Linked DNA regions of Luteolibacter sp. Y139. The protein of the gene in region 2 interacts with the protein of the main gene of each other region in a pairwise test. Links are inferred from orthologs where the notes say so. Each region holds a gene or a part of one and is shown on either strand. Other genes may lie near its edges.

What was found.
Region 1: the proteins of WKV53_RS04505 (region 2) and WKV53_RS22185 interact in binary tests that used the Escherichia coli proteins (3 or more experiments, as listed by UniProt). The link is inferred for Luteolibacter sp. Y139 from one-to-one orthologs.

Annotation. Positions count from the first base shown.
Region 1 is NZ_JBBUKT010000010.1:207,663-215,282, forward strand. What follows is about bases 2,270-5,269. They hold WKV53_RS22185 (LytR/AlgR family response regulator transcription factor), read left to right. Parts: upstream 2,270-3,394; coding sequence 3,395-4,144; downstream 4,145-5,269. Other genes in these bases: WKV53_RS22180 (histidine kinase), read left to right, coding at 2,270-3,398; WKV53_RS22190 (autotransporter outer membrane beta-barrel domain-containing protein), read left to right, coding at 4,232-5,269. Also shown: WKV53_RS22170 (hypothetical protein), read right to left, coding at 1-592; WKV53_RS22175 (alpha/beta hydrolase family protein), read right to left, coding at 741-1,877; more of WKV53_RS22180, read left to right, coding at 2,031-2,269; more of WKV53_RS22190, read left to right, coding at 5,270-6,268; WKV53_RS22195 (LamG-like jellyroll fold domain-containing protein), read right to left, coding at 6,368-7,620. UniProt on the Escherichia coli protein: Member of the two-component regulatory system BtsS/BtsR, which is part of a nutrient-sensing regulatory network composed of BtsS/BtsR, the low-affinity pyruvate signaling system YpdA/YpdB and their respective target proteins, BtsT and YhjX.
Region 2 is NZ_JBBUKT010000001.1:1,076,706-1,081,877, reverse strand. Bases 1-2,863 are described here. They hold WKV53_RS04505 (glutamate-5-semialdehyde dehydrogenase), read left to right. Parts: upstream 1-732; coding sequence 733-1,995; downstream 1,996-2,863. Other genes in these bases: WKV53_RS04500 (MFS transporter), read left to right, coding at 2,454-2,863; proB (glutamate 5-kinase), read left to right, coding at 1-651. In the rest of the region: more of WKV53_RS04500, read left to right, coding at 2,864-3,683; WKV53_RS04495 (L,D-transpeptidase family protein), read right to left, coding at 3,820-4,542; WKV53_RS04490 (peptidylprolyl isomerase), read left to right, coding at 4,685-5,172. UniProt on the Escherichia coli protein: Catalyzes the NADPH-dependent reduction of L-glutamate 5-phosphate into L-glutamate 5-semialdehyde and phosphate. The product spontaneously undergoes cyclization to form 1-pyrroline-5-carboxylate.

The DNA of each region.
Region 1 (7,620 bases), on a different replicon or contig from region 2:
TGCCGCGGGCGCGGGCGTCCCAGAAGTCCTTGCCGGAAAATTCCTCGAAGCCATGCATGGGCTCGTCACCCATGTGGGCGAACTCCGGAAGATCGGTGGTGTATTCGTCATGCGCCATGATGCACAGGCGCGCTCCGCTTTTCACCATGGCCTCCAGCACGTCCGGGCGCTTCCCTAGCATCAGGTCGCAGAGGAAGGCTGCTTCCTTCAGGGCGTAGGGATTCACCTTGGCAGAGGCGACGATGGGGAAGCCGCGCAGGCGCAGGGACTGCGTGTAGAAGGCGGGGATGCCTTCCTTGTCCGGTGGATCGAAGCGGAAGCCCTGCACGGGCACCTGCGAAGTGACGGTGGCTTCCGTTTTGTCGTCGCGGCCGATCATCTGGAACTTGTGACCCGGCGAGGTGGTGATGACGGTGTCCTTGCCGGGTTCCAGGCTGCCATTGGCCACTGGCTCGGTGTCCGACTTCATCCAGAAGACATCGATTGTCTGCTTGCTGCCGTTAATGATTTGGAGCTTCGGGCGCTCTTGTGCGGAGGCGGGGAGTGAGAGTGCCGCAGCTAGGGCGAGGGTGAAGGGAACGTAGGGTTTCATGGCAATTGGGGCAGACTACGGTGGCATTCTTCCGGCGAATTTCAGAAGCTCCATCCTATCCGGTGCATGCGGCGAAAGGGGCAGCGGCGGCTGGGGAAACGGCAAAGCTTTTGGGCGTGTGGACGCGTCGACGGAACGTCGACACCCCTTAATGAAGTTTCACCTCGGAGTTCGGTGGCACCTCGTTCTTCGGTCGAGGGTGGTTCTCATCGAAGACTCTCAGCGATGCGCCCGGTAGCACCGGGACGCTTGCCTCGTCCGCCTTCGTGTCATCGAGGGCGAAAGTCTTCGCCAAGAAGCGATACATCGCCGCGCGCTTGGATGGGCCGTAGTCGTGCCCCTCGTCCTTGAAGTGGGCGTTTTCCACTGCGTCTTCTTTCCCGAAGAGTGTGTAGATCCGCTTCAAGTATGGCAGTTCCAGCTCGGGGACATTTTGGGTCCAGTCCTTGCCGTCGGAAATCACGAGCAACGGTTTGGGGGCCATAACGGCGGCGATCTCGGCATTGTTTGCCACGTGGTCGGGACGCACGTGGATGGGCAGGCCGCTTTCACAGGTGCAGCCGCCATAGAACCACGATGACACTTGCACGCAGGGCATCGATGCCGTGACGCGACTGTCCACTGCTGCCAGAAGGAAGGACTGCGTGCCACCGCCGGATTCGCCGGTCACTCCTACCTTTGTGGGATCCACACCGGGGAGGGAGAGCATGAAATCGAGTGCGCGGATCGAATTCCAAAGTTGAAGTCGCAGCTCCTGCCCGCTCACTCCATGTTTCCAGCCCGCGATGGCCGACTCACCGTAGCCGACCATCTCATAGACGAAAACCGCGCAGCCCATGCGCGCCAAGGCACCACTGCGCTTCTGCATGGCTTCGGTGAAGCGGCCATGCGTCAGAGGGTCTGGTGGCCCGTGACCATGGGTGCAGAGAACCACCGGCATCTTCTCGCGCTGCTCCGGCAGGTAAAGATTGCCGCAGAGGTAGAAGCCGGGAGCGGTTTCCAGCGCTATATTCTCCACGGTATAGCCAGCTTGCTTCTGCTCTGAATGGCGGATCACTGCTGGCGGCTTTCGCTCCGGCAGCGGCCAGAGGCCGGCTCCTTCCAAGATGCCTTGGCGGATCTCTGCTGCCCGCTTGGTCCAGCCGTCGTGGGTGCCGTAGTCCTGCCACCGTGCGTCCATCTCCGCTTTCGCCTGCTCCGGCGTGTGAAAGCGGCCTTGGCGAAGTTCCGGCTCGGCGAATGCGATGGCCGGGAGCAAGGCGACGAGCATGAACGTGGGTTTCATTTCATCACGCTGGATGAAACCGGCGACCGCGTCGATCCTCCGATCGAGTGGGGTGCCGCCATCCCGATTTTTGGTGCCTTCGTCCCCGCCGCCCGCTAGTTCGTCCCAATGCGCGCCGCCTCGGGGTGGTGATCCTTCATAATGACTGCGCCGATGACCCTGTCTTCATCTCGCGCCGGTGCCTTGCCACGGTGGCTGCCGGTGGCGTTCTTTGTGACGTGGACCATGCTGGCTGTCGTGGCGGTGTGGTGGTTCGCCCTGCGCGAGCCGACGAGCCGCGTGATCTTCGTGGAGATGGGAGCGGGTGGCTCGCTGGATGTGTCGGCCTCGCGGTTGCTGATGCACCAGCAGCTCCTGCCGTGGATGCCGTGGCTACTACTCGCGCCGTACGTGCTGTGGACCGCGTTCCGATTTCCGCTGTTCGGAACAGCGAAGTGGCGGAACGGCATGGTGCTCCTCGTGGCGGGTGCGCTCTTCGTGGGGCTGAGTGCCGCGTTCCAAGACCGTGCGGCACGGCAGCAGCCGATCCTGGCGCCCATGCCCGCGGTGGAAACGTGGTTTCCTCCCGGCTTCGACAAGACGCCCGGTGGTGAGTTTGGCATCCCGCTGGCGCGCGAAATCGGCCGCGATCCGCAGATCGAGCTACCCGAGGCTTTCGGTCTGCCGCCGGAAGTCGATCCACGAAAGCTGCCGGGGATGATCTTCACCCGCGAGGAGATGAAACAACGGATCGAGGCGAGGTGGGCGAAGATCGCCAGCCGCTCGAAGGCCGCGCTCGGCGGGCTGGCCAAGTCGCCGGGGGATTCCGCGATCTTGTTAGATGCGTTCGCTTTCGGAGCGCTGCTGATCGCCGCTCATGCGGGGATCTTCCTGCGGACGGCGCGGCGGGAGAACGAACGGGCGGCATTGCTCGATTCCAGTCACGCCATGGCGCGGGCGCGTGCCTTGCAAGCCCAGCTCCAGCCGCATTTCCTTTTCAACACGCTCAATGGGATCGCGACGCTCACTCGGAAGGACCCGGAGCGGGCCGAGGAGATGATCACCTCGCTCAGCGAGCTGCTACGCATCGCGCTCGATGGAGAACGGCAGGCGGAGATTCCATTGCGCGAGGAGCTGCATTTCATCGATCGCTACCTCGATCTGCAGCGGATGCGCTTCGGTGAGCGGCTGAAGGTGGAACGCGAGATCAACCGTGATACGCTTGGGCTGCTGGTGCCCGCGCTGCTGGTGCAGCCCTTGGTGGAAAACGCCATTCATCACGGTATCGAGCCGCGTGGTCAGGGAGGCTGTGTGCGAATCACCACCGCGGTGGAAGGGGAGAGGCTGGTCATCCGCATCGAGGATGATGGCGTGGGACTCGATCCTTCGAAGGGCGGCTCCGGCAGTGGCATCGGGCTCGCAAGCATCCGCGAGCGGCTGGCGGCACTCTATCCCGGACGGCACGCTTTCCGCTCTGAGGAACCGCCGGGGGGCGGTGTCCGCATGATCATCGAGCTTCCCGCCCACACTTCCGCCTCATGAAAAAGATCCGCTGCGTGATCGTGGACGACGAAGAGCTGGCTCGCGAGCGGGTGCGTGGCTTGTTAGGCAGTGAGCCGGACGTCGAGATCGCGGGGGAAGCTGCTGATGGAGAGAGTGCCCTGGCCATGTGCACGGAACTACGGCCGGAGCTGCTCTTTCTCGATATCCAGATGCCGCGCCTGAGTGGCTTCGATGTGTTGGAGGAGCTACCATCCGATCCTGCGCCAGCAGTGATCTTCACCACGGCCTACGACACGCATGCGGTCCGGGCCTTTGAAGTGAGTGCAGTGGACTACCTGCTGAAGCCGTTCAAGGCATCGCGTTTCAAGGAAGCGGTGGCCCGGGCCCGCGAGAGGCTGGCATCGGGCTCCGATGGCGGGCTCGCGCAGTTGAAGTCGCACCTGCACGCGGTGGATGGCGGGCCGCGTGTGCTGGTGAAGTCGCCGGAGCGCATCCTCTTCGTCCGCGCCGCAGAGATCGATCATGTCGAGGCGGCGGGAAACTACCTGGTGCTCCATTGCGGGAGCGAGCGGCATATCGTTCGCGAGACCATGGCGGCGATGACAGGGCGCCTGGAGCCAAATGGCTTCATGCGCGTGAGCCGCTCGGCCATCATCAATCTCTCCCGTCTGCGGGAGGTGCAGCCGATGGGAGCGGGGAGCTATTGCGTGATCCTGAAGTCCGGTGCACGCGTGGACATGACGGCTCCGCTCCGTGATCTTCAGGAGCGTCTCGGCGCGGGTTGATCCTTTCCATGACGCTTTCGTCACGCGGACACACCCCTTCGTCCCATCCGGGTGGAGATCGTCATGGCGGACGGATATCGGGCGATCGTGAAAAACAGGTTGCCCTCGATCCCCGTACAAACCCGCTTCACCACTTCCCCAATCAACCGTCGCTCGCTTCAGGCCTTGGCGACGGCTATCCTGCTCGCCACTCCGCTCCATGCCGCGAATATCTCGTGGTCGGGGGGTGAAGGCGACTTCAACGAGACCTCCAAATGGACCGGCGGCGTTCTGCCCGGCGGCGGTGATACCGCGATCGTCGCCAATGGAGGGATAGTCTGGCTGACCGATGTCCGCACGGTGGGCGCGCTCAACGTGTCCGAAGGCAACTTCGGCATCACGCCCGGCCAGATGCTCACCTGCAACGGTGCTCTTTCCCTCGGGCAGCAATCGGGCGGCTCAGGCACGTTCGAGTTGGACAATGGCCAGTTCTTCTCCAACGGGCCGATGACGATTGGCGGCACCGGCGGGAGTGGCAGTTTCAAATTCTACAATGGCTTCATCAACCGTGTCGGTGCGGGCAGCGTGGTCGTCGGTGAGGGGAATGGCAGCATCGGCGAATACGTTCAGTCGTCGGGTTTCATGAACTGCATGGTGCCATGGAAGATTGGCAGTGGGGCCGGGGCGACAGGCGAGTTTGATTTCAATGGTCACGCCGCGGCGAATTCCCATGATTGGTTCATCGTCGGAGCAGACGGGGCCAGCGGAACCTTCAAGCTCAGTGGAAGCGGTTCCTTCAACAAGCTGCCGACGATGCCCGGCACGCATGTTGCCATCGGTCGCGGGAATGGAAGCAGCGCAACCGTCCTGCAAAGCGGCGGCTACTTCATCAACATGTCCACTGACACCTATCTCGGTGAAAGTGGCAATGCCACCGCCACCTGGACGCTCACCGGCAGCAGTTCGATCGCGGTCTTTTCCACGCTGTTCCTCGGCTATGCGGACTCGGCCAGTGCGACCTTCGAGCTCAATGGCGGCACCCTCACTGCGAGCCACATCCTGAAGGGCGAGAGCACCGGGGCCACCAGTTTTGTATTCAATGGCGGCACGCTTACGCCGCGAGCAAACGATCTCGATTTGCTGGCTGGCATCGACACCGTGAGAGTCGAAGATGGCGGCCTTTTCATTGATACCACACCACAGATCAACAGCGGCTTCACGGAGCATGAGGTGGGCTTCACGGTGGATCTGCTCGATGGGGGTGGCGGACTGACGAAGCGCGGAGTTGGCTCGCTCACCTGCGCAGGGACTTGCTACTATACGGGGGCAACTGTGGTCGAAGGTGGCACCTTGTATATCGATGATGAGCTTGTGGCCTCCGATGTGACTGTCCAAGAAGGCGGCGCGATCGCCGGCGCGGGCACGCTAGGTGGATCGGTGACGGCGGCCGGAACGATCGCGCCGGGCCATGGAGTCGGGACGCTGACCGTGGAGGATGATGCAGTCGTGAGTGGGACGCTGGCGATTGAACTCACGGCCACGTCCGGTGATTTGCTCGCCGTCGCTGGTGACCTGAAGGTCGAAGGCGCAACGTTGCGGATCGAGCTTCCCGATGGTCCGCCCTTGACGCAGCCGTATGTTATCGCGACCTACGGGACTCGTAGTGGCGGTGGCTTCGCTTCGATCGAGGGAGGTGATGGTTACGCCATCGACTATGCCTATCAGGGGAACAAGATCGCGGTCACGCCCAGTGCGTCGCCGTATGCCGGCTGGGCATCGAATTACGAGTGGGCGAATGCAGGCGATGAGCTGCCTGAGGCTGATCCTGATGGTGATGGCTTCGCGAATGCCCTGGAATTCTTCCTTGATGGAGATCCGCTGGTTTCCGGTCAGCCGGCGGGGAAACCCACCGGCAGGATTTCGGGTGATCGCTTCATCTTCACTTTCGAGCGCAGTGCCGGCGCTTCTTCGGTAGAGCCGGTCATCGAATACGGTTCAGAGCTCGACTTTCCATTCACCGCGGCGGACGGCGAGGATGGCGTCGTCATCGCCACGGAGGCCAGTCCGGGCGGTGAGGTGTGGACGGTGAGCTTTCCTCTGCCGCCTGGTGGCAAGCTCTTTGCCCGCCTCAAGGTGGAGTTTTGATTTCTCATGGCACCCGTAGGAGGAGACAGGGGAAGGTCGCCACGCACGGGAGCGCGCGGCGGCCTTTCCCAAGGGGCCTTCGTCAAGTGTCCTCCGATCTCAACGCTCGACTTGAAGCTTGAGGAAGCGCTTGGGATGCGCCGGATCGTTGGTCATTTGGATGTCACTGATTTGCACCGTGCGGGTGGCTCCGGTGCCAGTTTCCTGAATCGTGGCTCCGGTGGGAAGATTCTGGATGATGTCCGTGAAGGGAGAACCACCGGCGCTGCGGGCGATGGGTTGCCAGTTCTCCGATGTGAGGTCGTCGCTTGCGAGAATCGTCATCACTACATCGATCGCTCCGGTATTGCGGGTCGCGGTGATCGTCAGCTTGCCATTGATAACGGAGACTTCAGGTGCGGTGTCTGCTGATGACTGATTCGGAAGGGTGCCGAGGGCGAATTCGATCAGGTTGGACAGGCCATCGCCATCGGGATCGGCCGCGTCGGCCGCGTCGCCGGTTTCCTCGGTCGAGCCGAAGTGTTGCTTGCGCCACGATTCGCTGGCGCTGAGGACGAGGGCGCTTGCTTCATTTGAATCGGCGCTTTCTCCGAGCGTATTCACTGCGGACACGACGTAGTAGTAGGTGGTGCCCACGGTGAGGCCCGCGTCGATGTAGTTGGCAGTGGTGACGCCGGTGGAGATGGTTGAATAGCCGCTGCCTGCTTCGGTCGAGCGCTTGATATTGTAGCTGGCGGCTGATGGCGAAGCGGTCCAATTCAATACGATCTCCGACGTGTCGCCGGTCGCGGTTAGGGAGGCTGGGATGGCGGGGGGAATGGCTACGGTGGCTGACAAGGTGCCAGCGTTCGCTGTGAGCACACAGGCGTAACCGGCGGGGATTGTGCCGACGGTGAAATTCGTTTCACTGATGCCGGTGGCTCCGGTGATGAGCTGATAGGTTCCGGGGCCGAAGCCGGCCAAGGCCTTCAGGTTCACGGTGACGCTGCCGTCCGCGGAGAAGGCTCCACCCACGGCGAGCCGGCTGGAATTGGTGCCGAGTCCGATTTCCAAGGCGCTGCCATCTTGCAGCGACACGGCGCCGGCGAGGGTGAGCACACCGCCGCTGCCGTTGCCGGGAGACAGGGTGCCGCCGCCTGCTACGGTGACTGGTGCGCTTACGGTGCCTGTGCCTGCGAGCGCGCCACCATTGTTGACGGCAGCTGTGCCGGTGCCGGTTAGGGTGCCGTTGGCCATCAATGTGCCGCGGCTGATCGTGGTGCCGCCGGAGTAGTTGTTAGGGCCGAGGACGGTCAGGATGCCGGTGCCCACTTTCGTGAGGGCGATGACCTTGGTGGTGCCGTTGTTGAGGT
Region 2 (5,172 bases):
AGCGGGCACCGCTGTCTGCTGGTCAGTTCCGGTGCGGTCGGCGCGGGTGTTTCCGCTTTCGGGCTCGGCGGCTATCCGAGCGATTTGACCACCAAGCAGGCCTGTGCGGCCGTCGGTCAGGCGCGGCTGATGCATACCTACGGGTCGCTGTTCCAGAATTTCAATCTGGCGGTCGCCCAAGTCCTGCTCACGGCTGCGGACCTCCAGACGCCGGAGCGCCGGCAATATGTCTCGGACACGCTGCACCGCTTGCTCGCGGAGCCGAACATCGTGCCGATCATCAACGAAAACGACTCGGTGGCCGTGGAAGAACTCCGGGTGGGTGACAATGACATGCTTTCCTCGCAGGTCGCCGCGCTGCTCGGCGCGAAGACGCTGGTGCTGCTCACTTCGGTGGACGGACTGCTTTCGCCGGAGACGAATGAACTCGTCGAGGATGTGCCGGACGTGAATGCGGTGCTCGGTTTCGCAAAGGACGAGCGGGGCCGCTTTTCGATCGGTGGAATGGCCTCGAAACTGCAGGCGGTGAAGAATTCCGTCGATGCCGGGATCACCGTTCACATCGCCCACGGCCGCAAGCCGGAGCGGCTCGCTGCCATCCTCGCCGGGGAAAAGGGCGTTTCGACCCGTTTCGCAGCGAACGCCCAGTAATAAGCCTTTAGTGCCAACGACGGCACGATTCCCGCCTTTCAAATTTTGCATTCCGGGCCCACCTGCCTTTAGTCCGACCCCATGACCGACGCCGAAGTCTTCTCCGCCGTGGAAACGCTGGCCCGCAACGCGCGCGCGGCCTCGTACAAGCTTTCCCAACTCACGACGGAGCAGAAGAACGAGATTCTCAAGGCGATGGCCGCCGAATTGCGCGCGCGCACGGCCGAGATTGTCGCCGCCAACGCCCTCGATCTTGCCGCGGGCGAAGCGAAGGGGCTCGCGAAGCCGATGCTGGAGCGCCTGAAGCTGGACGCCGCGAAGGTGGAAGCGATCGCGCATGGCATCGACCAGGTCATCGCCTTGCCCGATCCCGTCGGTCAGGTGATGGAGAAATACACCCGTCCGAATGGCATGCACCTCCAGCAGGTGCGCGTGCCGATCGGCACCATCGGGATCATTTATGAGAGCCGCCCGAACGTGACGAGCGATGCGGCGGTGCTGTGCTTCAAGACCGGTAACGCCACCATCCTGCGCGGTGGTTCCGAGGCGATCCATAGCAACCGCGCCATCGCCGATGCCTTGCAAGCCGGTGGCGAGAATGCGGGCCTGCCCGCGCATGCGATCCAGCTCATTCCTTTCACCGACCGCTCCAGCGTCAGTGCGTTGTGCCAGATGGACAAGTGGCTGGATCTGATCATCCCGCGGGGTGGCAAAGGGTTGATCGAGACCGTGGTCTCGCAGGCGCGGATGCCGGTCATCAAGCACTATGACGGCATCTGCCACCTCTTCGTGGACAAGGCTGCCGACCTCGACATGGCGGTGAAGCTCACCGTCAACTCTAAGGTCCAGAAGACTGGCGTGTGCAACGCGCTGGAGACTTTGCTGGTTCATTCTGCCGTTGCGCAGAGCCACTTGCCCACGATTGCGGAGGAGCTGGTGGAAAAGGGCGTCGAACTCCGCGGCTGCGAGCGCACCCGCCAGATCATCGATGCCGTGCCCGCGACGGAAGAAGACTGGGGTACCGAGTATCTCGATCTGATCCTGTCCGTGAAGATTGTCGATTCACTGGAAGAGGCGATCGAGCACATCAATACCCATGGCTCGCATCATACCGAGACCATCGTGACGGGCGATGATGCGGCGGCGACCGCCTTCCTGTCCGGCTGCGACTCGGCCTGTGTCTTCCACAATGTCTCGACCCGACTCGCGGATGGTGAGGAGTTCGGCTTCGGTGCGGAGATTGGGATTTCCACCGACAAGCTCCACGCGCGCGGGCCGATGGGTCTGCGCGAGCTGACGAGCTATCAGTACCGGGTGCGGGGTAACGGGCAGCGGAAGCTGTAAGGGCTTGGTTGCTGGCAGGCGAGAGTGGTGGCTACGCTTCGCGGCAGTCAAAAGATGATTAATCCCTATCAGCCGCCGGAATCCGAGCCAAGCGAAGGCAATGGTACCGGACCTCCAGACGGCGAGCGTTCGAAAGCCGGCAACTCTGCCCCGGCCGTTGGTTGCGGAGTAGGGGGGTGCCTTATCCCTCTATTGTTGTTCATCGCCGCTGCAATCTCTGGGGATACGGGCGGTCCGTTAATTTGGCCGTTTGCCTCCGTGTTGTTTGGAGGGATTGGGATGGTCATTGGAATCGCCTACCGTTTCGCAAAAAGGGATGTTGAATCGCGCCGACATCGTCGTCGTTAGCAAACGGGTCATTTTCCCAAGATAGCCTGCGAATCATCCCTTGGGGAAATTGTCCCGCAATCGAGCTGGGGCGTTCTTGCACAGTGGCATCGGCCCGCTAGCGTCGCGCCGTGTCCGCGCCCACGTCTTCCCGCACCTCCTTCGCGGTCATACATGGCTTGTGGACGGTGTTCTTTTTCTTGGGGATGTCGCCGGGCTACTACACGCCGGCGCTGTCGAATATCCTTAAGTCGCGGGGGCTGGGCAGCGAGTGGGTGGCGTATGCGTTCATGGCGGCGCCGCTGGCCGCGCTGATCTCGCCGCTGATCGTGGGGTCGGTGGCGGACAACCGCTATCCGGCGCAGAAGGTCTTTGCGGTGATCGGCATGGTCAGCGGGGTGTTGCTTGCTGCGGCTTTCGCGGCGCTGGAGAGGTTCAATTCACCTTGCCTTTTCCTCGGCCTGTTCGCGTCCGCATCGATCGTGGCGGCGCCGATGTGGAGTATGCTGGCAAGCATCTCGATGGTGCACTTGCGCTCCGGTGAACGGGAATTCCCGGTGGTGCGGCTGGGCGGCACGCTGGGGTGGATGGCGGCGGGGGTGCTGACCAGTTTCGTGTTCCACTTCGAGGGTTCGCCGGGGGCCGGATATGCAGCGGCGGTGACGCGTTTCGCCGGGGCCGCGATCGCGTTTTCGCTGCCGAACACGCCGCCGATGGGGAACTCGCGCTCGCTCCGAACGCTGCTGGGGCTGGATGCCTTCAGCCTGCTAAAGGAGCGCGATCACCTAGTTTTCTTCTCCGTCACCACGCTGCTCAGCATCCCGCTGGCGGTGTTTTTCATGCACACGCCGATGCATCTGATCGCGCTCGGCAATGACAAGCCGTCCGCAACGATGACGATCGGCCAGATCAGCGAGATCGTGGCAATGTTGCTGATGTCGGTGGTGATGACGCGCTTCCGGGTGAAGACGGTGCTGATGGTGGCGCTGGGGCTTTCGGCGCTACGCTATGCGCTCTTCGCGATCTCGGGGGAAACGGGGAACTCGGGATGGCTGATCGGGGGCATCGCGCTGCACGGGCTGTGCTACACGCTTTACTTCATCACCGGGCAGCTGTTTCTGGACCGGCGGGTGGATCCCTCGATGCGGACGCAGGCGCAGGGCCTGCTGACGCTGGCGAGCAATGGCGTGGGCTCGGTGGTTGGGACCCTGTTCGGGAAGTATCTCTACGACTTCACCGTGGAGCACCAGCACGGCGGCTGGGCGAGCTACTGGTGGGTGCAGACGGCGCTGATCGCGATCTGTTTGCCGGTGCTGGCGATCTTTTATCAGGGGGTGGCGGCGAAGAAGGATGCGACTTGATCGCTTTCTGAATGTAGGCGCATTCGTGAGAATGCGAAGTGGTCCGGCAGGGTCCGATTATTCGATGGATTCCGCGGTATCACCCCACTCCGTTGGAGGCTACGAGGGGCAGGCTACCGCGCCTCCGTTTTGAAGATTACGGCAGCTTCCACTCGGCCTTCTTTGCCTGGTATTCGGCTTCCGGCAGGAGCACGTAGACGGGCTGTTTGTCGGGATCGATCCAGGCGATCAGCTCGCGGAGCTTCTTTTCCGGCATGGTGGTGCAGCCTGCGGTCGGCTTGGAGCCCTCGCCGCGCCAGATGTGGAAGAAGATGGCGCTGCCGTGGCCGGGGGAAATCTTCGGCTCGGCATTGTGGGCGATGAAGAGCTTGAGCGAATGCGGGTAGTCATCCTGCTTCATCTGCTGCTTCTTTTCCCAAGCGGTGGCGGGCTCGTGATCGAGCACCAGGTGCTTGTTGTAGCTCGGGGACGCGGGGTCCTCGACCCACATGTCGCGGGTGGTGACCTGGCGGTAGTAGAGCTTGGGATTTTTCTGGATGCTGGGATGAATGCCCCAGGCGCCGCCGATGCGGAAGACGCCTGCGGGAGCGCGCCAGTCGCCTTCGGTTTTGATTCGTCCGCCGGAGGGAACCGGGCTGATGCCGAGGCCCCAGACGAGGCCATCGCGGCCAAGCCGGCCTTGCCAGGGACCGCCGGTCTTCACCCACTTGCCGCTCTGCTTTTCGTAGGTATTCAGCGTGACGGTGGAGGTGTTCCAGTCCTTCGCGGTGCCGACGACGCACTGGGACGATTTCGCGGGCAGCTCGAAGGCGGAAAGCGGCAGGACCGAGACGATGAGGGCGAGGACGGCGCGAAGCATAGGCGGAAGATGCGCGGTTTTTCCGCCGGGGCAAGACGAGTCCGGCATTGGGATTCGGCGGGAAACCGGTTGGGCGGTGCAGATTCGGCGGGTCACGGTGCCGGGGATTGTCTGCGGGAGGAAAGTCCGCGACCCTGAGGACATGGGAAAATGCTCAGTGCTCTTGGGTTTCTCCGCGGTCGCTCTGCTGCTTTCCGCCAGAGCGGACGAACCTCTTCCGGACGGACTCTATGCGGAGGTGACCACGCCACGCGGGGTGGTTGTGGCCGAGCTTCATTTCAAGCGGGTGCCGATGACCGTCGCGAACTATGTGGGCCTTGCGGAAGGAGCGCTCGGCCCGAAGAAGGGCACGCCATTTTTCGACGGGCTCACCTTTCACCGGGTGGTCGAGGATTTCGTCGCCCAAGGCGGAGACCCGACCGCGACCGGCGATGGCGATGCGGGCTACCTGTTCCCGGACGAGATCACTCCGGCCCTGAGCCACGACCGCGCCGGGGTGGTGCAGATGGCGAATGACGGGCCCGACACGAATGGCTCCCAGTGGTGCTTCATGCTGCGGGAGGTGCACCGGCTGGACTTCCTGCACAGCGTCTTCGGCCACGTGGTGCGGGGCTTGGAGGTTCTTCCCAA